DNA from 2 places in the Streptomyces sp. NPDC046881 genome. Region 2 is predicted to be linked to the other one. Evidence: riboswitches for the same ligand, from Rfam matches in the RefSeq annotation. Region 2 holds a riboswitch; the other holds the start of a gene.
What was found. A riboswitch is a leader RNA that binds a small molecule or an ion and turns the genes downstream of it on or off. The one in region 2 is predicted to bind cyclic di-AMP.
Positions count from the first base shown of each region.

Region 1 (4,161 bases), on a different contig from region 2:
AGGACGACCTGGCGCACCTGCGCAAGGTGGTGGGCCGGCGGACCACCGCACTGCGCCGGCTGCGGGCCGCGGTGCGCTGGTACGCGCCGACCGGGCAGGCCAAGGGCTGGCGGCTGTGGATCGAGGGCTGGGCCGTGGCCCTGCGCGAGCCGGCGCTGCGGGAGGTCACCCGGGAGCTGGACAAGGAGTGGAAGGCGGCGATCGCGGAGGTCATCGCCGAGGGTGTCGCGGCCGGTGAGTTCGCGTGCGCGGACCCGGCCGGCACGGCACTGCGGCTGACCGCGCTGCTGGACGGCCTGGCGGTGCAGCTGACGTCGTACCCGGGCGCGGTGGCGCGCTCCCGCGCACAGGAGTGGGTGGACGACGCCCTCGCCCGGGAACTGGGCCTGGACCGGGGGATGTTGACCGAACGGGCACGGTGACCACCGAACGGGCACGGTGAGCGCGGCGGCCGAACCGCGGTCACCGGGCCGCGCCCCGCCCGCCCACGGGGGCGGCAGGGCGCGGTCCGCCGGGTCAGGCCACCGAGGCGATGCGCATCTTGATGTCGTCCGGGGAGAGGGCGCCCTTGGCGGTGACGTGGTCGCCGGAGGACTCGCCGCGCAGGCGGCGGCCGATCCAGGGGACGAGGTACTCGCGGGCCCACTGGACGTCGTCGCGGCGGACGTCCAGGGTGCCCCGGGGCGGCAGCGGCGGCCACGGCTGCTCCGGGTCGGCCGGGACGTCCAGGCCGAGGACCTGTCCGGCGCGCAGCGCCACGCGCGTGTGGCCCTCGGGCGAGAGGTGCAGCCGGTCGTTGTCCCAGGCCCTGCGGTCCTGCACGGACTTCAGGGACCACAGGTCGAGGACGGGACAGCCGTACCGGTCGGCGATGGCCCGGACGTGCCCGTTGTAGGTGGCGATCTTGCCGCGCAGGTGCTTGAGCACGGGCACGCGCCGGGTGTCGAAGCCGGTCGTCACCATGACGGTGCCGACGGCCTCGGTCAGCCGGGCCACCGCGCTCTCGAAGCGCTCGGCGACCTCGTCGGGGTCGGTGCCGGGGCGGATGATGTCGTTGCCGCCCGCGCAGAAGGAGACCAGGTCGGGGGCGAGTTCGACGGCCCGGGGGAGCTGGTCGGCCACGATCTGGTCCAGCAGCTTCCCGCGCACGGCGAGGTTGGTGTACTGGAAGTCCCCCTCGGGGCGCCGGTCGGCGAGCAGTACCGCGAAGCGGTCGGCCCAGCCCACGAACGCCCCGTCGGGGCCGGGGTCGCCGACGCCCTCGGTGAAGCTGTCCCCCACCGCCACGTACGACCCGATCACTGATGCGTTGTCATTCTTCGAATCGTCTGCCACGTCGGACCATGATTCACCTTTCGATGTGGCCTACGCGACCGTAGGCGGGGGTTGACGAACGGTGAGATGAGCCACTCTTAAAACTCTTAAATAATGTGCCAAGTCAGGAATAGGCGGCGCCGGGCAGTGGGGGCGGGTGTCAGCCGACGGGGACGCCGTGCGCGCGGAGGTAGGCGACCGGGTCCAGGTCCGAGCCGTAGTCCGGCGTGGTGCGGATCTCGAAGTGCAGGTGCGGTCCGGTCACGTTGCCGGTGGCGCCGGACAGGCCGACCTGCCGGCCCGCGGTCACGGTCTGGCCGGCCGAGACGGAGAGCTGCGAGAGGTGGGCGTACTGGGCGTAGCGGCCGTCGTCCAGCCTGAGGACGACCTGGTTGCCGTACGCGCCGCCCCAGCCGGCGGAGACGACGGTGCCCGCGGCGACGGCCTTGACGGGGGTGCCGGTCGGGACGACGAAGTCGACGCCGGTGTGGTAGCCGCTGGACCACATGCTGCCGGCGACGTGGTAGCCGGTGCCGACGGTGGCGCCGGCCACCGGCAGGGTGTAGCCGGCGGAGGCGGTGGGCGCGGCGTCGGACCCGGCCGGCCGGGCGGGCTTCGGGGCGGCCGGGCGGGCCGGCTGGGCGGCGGACTCGGTGCGGGCCGGCGCGGCCTGCCCGCCGAGGCGGAGCTTCAGGCCCGGGCGGATGAGCGCCGGATCGGCGCCGACGGCCTGCCGGTTGTCGTCGTAGAGCCGCTGCCAGCCGCCGCTGACGTGCTGCTCCTCGGCGATCTTCGCGAGGCAGTCGCCACCGCGCACGGTGTAGGTGCGCACGCCCGCTTCCTGCTGGGCGGCGGTCTTCGCAGCGGTCTGCGGAAGGGACTGCACGGCCGCTTCGGACACGGGCTGTGCGGGGGTCGCGGCATGCGCTCCGGCGGCCCCGACGAGCGGGAGCGCGAGGGCGGCGCCGCCGGTTCCGGCGGCGGCGAGGGAGCGGGAGAGACGCGGGGTCTTGGGGCGTCGGTGCTTACCCTTTGCGGGCATGGCGCTGTTCCTCTCCGGCGCCTGCGAGGTCAGCTGTCGGGTTCGGGCTGGAGCTGCCCGGCCGTGCGCGCACGGCTGCACCCCTAGCCTGTCGCGGAGACCGGGACAGGCGGTCGTACCTGGTGGGTCCCCCGCTCCTGCCGAGACCGGTCATGTGTGGGCAGTCCGGACGGCGGCAGGATTCGGCGTTCCGTCCGGTTGGGTGGCGAACGTAAGCGAGCGGGACGCGTGAAACAAGCAGCCGATTCCGGCTGTTCGCGTTTTGGGTGATCCGACGCGGGAATCCACGGTCACCCTCGGTGAATTCCCGGCCCTTCGTTCCCTCAGTTTCCCTCGTGGCGACGGGTATTACGCGGACATGACGCGCGACGCTCGGTCACGGCTATGACGCTCCTCACGCGGTTCGGTCCTCTGCCCCCGCATTCCGCAGCGAGTTGGAACAAAGGGGGTAATCCGTACAGAGCGCTCAGATACGGCGGAGCCGGATGACCGTCGCATCCAGGTCGCCCTTCAGCCCGGTGTGCAGCCCGTGGTGCAGCAGTACGGCACCCCGGTGCACTTCGCCCGTTTCACGGCATTCGTACGATGCTGCCGGGTCGAGCCCGCGCAGCCGCACCGCCGGGACCGGCTCGCCGTGGCTCTGCGCCTGGAGCCAGGCGAGGACGACCGCCTCCTCGTCCCGGAGGTACTGCACGGCGCTCAGGCCGCCCGTGGGGGGCCGCAGCCGGTACAGCTCGCCGTGCTGCACGACCGGGCGGATCTCCTTGTACAGCTCCACCCACCGCCGGGCCTCGGCCAGCTCCTCCGCGCTCCACTCCGTCAGGTCCCCGCCCACCCCGAGCACGCCCGCCATGGCGCTGACGAACCGGAACCGCAGCGAGCTGACCCGCCCGTTGAGCTGGGTGTTGGGGCTGTCGGTGACCCAGGCCGCCATCACGCGCGCGGGATGGATCTGGGTGAAGCCGTGCTGGATGGCGAGCCGGTCCAGCGGGTCGGTGTTGTCGGAGGTCCACACCTGGTCGGTGCGGCCGAGCACACCGAGGTCGATCCGGCCGCCGCCGCCCGAGCAGGACTCGAAGGCGACACCGGGATGGGCCGCCCGCAGCCGGTCCAGCAGGGCGTACAGGGCGCGGACGTGGTCCACCCACAGGCGCTGCGGGTACGGTTCCCCGGGCCAGCCGGCGTCGGTGAAGCAGCGGTTGAAGTCCCACTTCACATAGTCGACCGGGGCGCTGGAGAGCAGGGTGTCCAGCCGCTCCCAGAGGTACTCCTGGACGTCCTCGCGCGCGAGGTTGAGAACGAGCTGGTTGCGCAGTTCCGTCCGCCGGCGTCCCGGCTGGTGCTGCACCCAGTCGGGATGGGCGCGGTACAGGTCGCTGTCGGGGTTGACCATCTCGGGCTCGACCCAGATGCCGAACTGCATGCCGAGGCCGTGCACCTGGTCGGCGAGGGGCTTCAGGCCGTGCGGGAAGCGGTCGGGGTTGGGGGTCCAGTCGCCGAGGCCGGCGCGGTCGCCGGTGCGGGTGCCGAACCAGCCGTCGTCGACGACGAACAGCTCGATCCCGATCTCGGCGGCCCGGCGGGCGAGCGCGAGCTGCTGCTCCTCGGAGATGTCGAAGAAGGTGGCCTCCCAGGAGTTGAACAGCACGGGCCGGTCCCGGTCGGCGTCCGGAACGACGTACGCGCGCTGGTAGGCGTGCCAGGCGCGGCTCGCGCCGCCGAAGCCGCCGTCGCTCCACAGGCCCGCGAAGACCGGGGTGGTGTACGACTCCCCGGGCGCGAGGAGCAGCAGGCCCGAGTCGTCG
Region 1 covers NZ_JBEYXJ010000048.1:33,825-37,985, reverse strand. Annotated here, with positions in the region: gene ABZ923_RS22750 (TetR family transcriptional regulator C-terminal domain-containing protein) at 1-422, shown strand, start outside; gene ABZ923_RS22745 (SGNH/GDSL hydrolase family protein) at 517-1,302, opposite strand; gene ABZ923_RS22740 (LysM peptidoglycan-binding domain-containing M23 family metallopeptidase) at 1,475-2,356, opposite strand; cyclic di-AMP (ydaO/yuaA leader) riboswitch at 2,362-2,519, opposite strand; gene ABZ923_RS22735 (alpha-galactosidase) at 2,823-4,161, opposite strand, start outside.
Region 1: another riboswitch for cyclic di-AMP. It lies ahead of ABZ923_RS22740 (LysM peptidoglycan-binding domain-containing M23 family metallopeptidase); the one in region 2 lies ahead of ABZ923_RS32355 (M23 family metallopeptidase).

Region 2 (4,161 bases):
GAGGGGCCCCTAGGCGGACGCCTCCGTCAGGTGGGCCACCTCGGTGTCCGTGAGGGTCAGCTCGGCCACGCCCAGCAGCGCCGGCAGCTGTTCCACCGTCCGGGCCGAGGCGATCGGGGCGGTGATCGTCGGCTGGGCGGCGAGCCAGGCCAGGGCGACGGTGGCCACCGGGGCCTCGTGCGCGGCGGCGACCTCGTCCAGGGCCGCGAGGACCTTCTGGCCGCGCTCGGTGCCGGCGTACTTCTCGGCGCCGCCGGCGCGGGCGCTGTCGACGGTCGTGCCGGGCCGGTACTTGCCGGTGAGGAAGCCCGAGGCGAGGGAGAAGTACGGGACGGCGGCCAGCCCCTCGCGGGCGGCGAGGTCCTGCAGCGGGCCCTCGTAGGTGTCCCGGGAGACCAGGTTGTAGTGCGGCTGGAGGGCGACGTAGCGGGCGAGGCCCTCGCGGTCGGAGAACTCCAGGGAGGCCCGCAGGCGCTCGGGGGTGATGTTGGACGCGGCGATCTGCCGGACCTTGCCGGCCTTCACCAGCTCGTCCAGCGCGCCGATGATCTCCTCGACCGGCACCTCGGGCTTGTCGAAGTGGGTGTAGTAGAGGTCGATGTAGTCGGTGTCCAGGCGGCGCAGGGAGGCGTCGGCCGCGGCCTTGATGTTGGCGGCGGACAGCCCCTGGTACTCCGGGTGCTGGCTGACCTTGGTGGCGATGACGACGTCGGAGCGGTTGCCGCGGGCCCTGACCCACTTGCCGATGATCGTCTCCGACTCGCCGCCCTGGTTGCCCTCGACCCAGGCGGAGTAGGCGTCGGCGGTGTCGATGAAGTTGCCGCCGGCCGCCGTGTAGGCGTCGAGGACGGCGAAGGAGGCCTGTTCGTCCGCGGTCCAGCCGAAGACGTTGCCGCCCAGGGCGAGCGGGAAGACCTCGAGATCGGAAGAGCCCAGTTTACGAAGTGACGTCATACGACAGCTCAACGCCGGTGACGGATGATCGCATTCCGCCACCGGCGTCGATTTCCCGCGAAGTGCCCCGCGCGGGGCGGGGACGTCAGGGGGTGAGGCCCTTGCCGCGCAGCCACGCCATGGGGTCGATCCCGGTGGCCTGGCCGCCGGGGTGGACCTCCAGGTGCAGGTGCGGGCCGGTGACGTTGCCGGTGGCGCCGACGCGGCCGATGACCTCGCCAGTGGAGACCTTCTGGCCGGCCTTGACGTTGATCGAGGACTGGTGGCAGAACCACAGCTCGGTGCCGTCGTCCAGGGTGAGGATCGTGCGGTAGCCGTAGGAGCCGGCCCAGCCCGCCTCGGTGATCGTGCCGCTGTGCACGGCCTTGATCAGGGTGCCGGTGGGGGCGGCGAAGTCCAGACCCGTGTGGTAGCCGGAGGACCACATCGAACCGGCCTGGCCGAACGTCGAGGTGATCGTGTACGAGGAGGTCGGCAGCGTGTACTGCTTGGCCAGCCGGGCCAGCCGCGCCTCCTCGGCCTTCTTCTCGGCGGCGGCCTCCGCCTTCTCCTTGGCCGCGGCGGCCTTGGCGGCGGCTTCCTTCTCGGCCTGGGCGGCGGCGTCGGCGGCCTTCTTCTCGGCGGCGGCGAGCGCGACGGCGGTGGCCTTGCTGTCGGCCTGGCCCTGCTGCTGCTCGGCCTGGGCCATGATCCGGTTGCGCAGGGCCTCGCCCGCGTCGGTGCCGTCCTCGGCGTCCGCGGTGGCCACGCCGACGCTGCTGAGCGTGGTGGTGGCCTCGGCGGCCGGGGCGTCGCCGGAGCCGTCCTCGAAGAGGGAGCCGACGGAGGGCAGGTCCGGAAGGGAGATGGAGACCGGCGGCTTGCCGGTGTTGGCGCTGGCCATGCCGCCCGCGCCGACCGCGGCCATGACGCCGACGCCGAGGACGGTGGAGCTGCGCGCGAAGCCGCCGCGCTGCTTGGCGACGCGGTGCCGGCCACGGACCGGGGCGACGGATTCCTCGGTCGGGTTCCACTCCTCCCAGGTGCCCTCCTCGGCGCGGTAGGAGCCGTAACCGAAGGTGTCGGTCTCGCGCTGAGCCGGTATGAAGGGGGCTTCTGGGGCAGGCCGGTTGGACGCCACGCGGGCGTACTCCTTTCCTTCCTCCGCCTACCGGGTTAGCTGACGGGTTCGGAGCAGGAAGGTCTCCTACGCGCGTATACCGGTCGTGGACTCGATGAGTTCACGACGGCATCCGCGTGATTCACCCCAAGGTGGTGGTTCCCCGGTTCCCTTGCGGGATTCGGCGCGTGCGCACGGAGCCGCCTCTGGTGACGGCTGGGACGACCGCGCTGCGTTATCGAACGTTAATAGACTTGCCAGTCACTTTCCAAGCCGTTCGGCTTGATCGTTAACGTTTTCACCGGCGGAGTTATCGCCCGCTACCCCGCCAAAACGGGCGAGTTGGCCGGACCTCGGAAGAGTTCAGCAGTCACTTCAGGTTTTGATGGTGACTCAGATGTTATGCGGAGGGCGCTCGTCCGGTCACCTTGGGTGACGAACGTCAGGGCCGTCGTACGGCGAGCAGCGCCATGTCGTCGGTCATGTCACCGCCGCAGTGCCGGCGCACCTCCGCGGCGAGCCGGCCGAGCAGCGCGGCCGGGCCGGGGAAGGTGCGCCCGGCGAGCCGCCGCTCGGGGTCGTAGAACCGGCCGTGGGCGTCCCGGGCCTCCGAGAGGCCGTCGGTGTGGAAGAGCAGGGTGGCGCCGCTCGGGAAGCAGGCCTCGGTGGCCCGGTCCCGCCACAGGCCCAGGTCGCCCATGCCCAGCGGGAGCGCGGGCTCGGCGGCGGCCAGGGTGCGCAGGGTGCCGTCGGCGTGCAGCAGCAGCGGCGGCGGGTGGCCGCGGTTGACGATCCGTACGAGCCCCTCGCCGTGCGGGAGTTCGGCGAGGACCGCGGTGGTGAACCCCTCGAGCGCGTCGATGCCGTCGCGGCGGGTGCCCTCGCGGGCCAGCGCCCGCTCCAGCCGCTCGGCCACCTGCTCCAGCGTGGCCTCCTGCTCGGCCGCCTCCCGGAACGCGCCGATCACCACGGCGACGGCGGCCACCGCGCCCATGCCCTTGCCGCGCACGTCCCCGACGACCAGCCGGACGCCGTGCGGGCTGTCCTGCACCGCGTACAGGTCGCCGCCGATGAACGCGTCCTGCCGCGCCGCCTCGTAGCGGGCGGCGATCTCGAAGCCGCCGATCCGTGCGGCGGGCTCGGGCAGGACGGCCCGCTGGGCGGCCTCGGCGATCTCGCGGGCGGAGGCGAGCTGCCGGTCCCCGCGCCGGACCACCCGGTTGATGGCGGCGGCCAGCAGGGCGACCGTGGCCACGGTGACCACGTCGGTGACGGTGCCCACGGTCGGGTGGGCACCGGCGTCGGTGTGCACGGCGTAGGCGGCGGCGAGGGACGCGAGGCCGGTGAGCACGGTGGTGCGCAGCGCGGAGAGGGGGGCGGCGGCCAGCGGGGCGGCGGTGAAGAAGGGGACCGGGGTGAAGGCCTCCGGGGTGAGCAGGCCGTACAGGACCCCGCAGCCGACGAGGAGCACGGGCAGCGCGCGGGCCAGGCCGCGCGGCCCCGGGCGGCGGCGGACCCGCACCGGCGCGGGCTCGGCGCCCGGCCCGGGGTCGGGCACGGGATCGCCGGGAAGCCGGCCGCCCGCCCTGACGTACGGGCTCTCCTCCACCTTTCCAGGGCGCACCGCGTGTCTCCCACATGTCCGACGTACCTCCAGGTTTCCGGGCCCCGGGACACCGGGCGACCCCTGTGGACCGAAAGGGGTGTGCGAGCGGTCCCGCGCATGGCGTACACTGGAGTCACAACGACGCGGGGTGGAGCAGCTCGGTAGCTCGCTGGGCTCATAACCCAGAGGTCGCAGGTTCAAATCCTGTCCCCGCTACTGAAGACTCAGGGCCCGGAATCCACTGGATTCCGGGCCCTGAGTGTTTCCGGCACACCCGGCTGCCGTGCCGTTCACGGCAGCCGGGCCGGCGCTCACAGCAGGTGGGCGTTCGGCGCCTTGGCGAGGTCCTCCAGCTCGGGCAGCACGACCACCTGCGCACCTCCGGCGACGAGGACCCCGGTCCCGTCGGCCGCGTGGACGAACGTGTCGGGTTCACGCCACGCGGTGACGACCCTGCGCACCCCCGCCCGCAGGATCAGCTCCGCGCAGGGCGCCGGCCGGG
Region 2 covers NZ_JBEYXJ010000097.1:7,133-11,293, reverse strand. Annotated here, with positions in the region: gene ABZ923_RS32360 (aldo/keto reductase) at 10-954, opposite strand; gene ABZ923_RS32355 (M23 family metallopeptidase) at 1,040-2,074, opposite strand; cyclic di-AMP (ydaO/yuaA leader) riboswitch at 2,082-2,250, opposite strand; gene ABZ923_RS32350 (PP2C family protein-serine/threonine phosphatase) at 2,496-3,677, opposite strand; tRNA gene ABZ923_RS32345 (tRNA-Met) at 3,802-3,875, shown strand; gene ABZ923_RS32340 (dihydrofolate reductase family protein) at 3,971-4,161, opposite strand, start outside.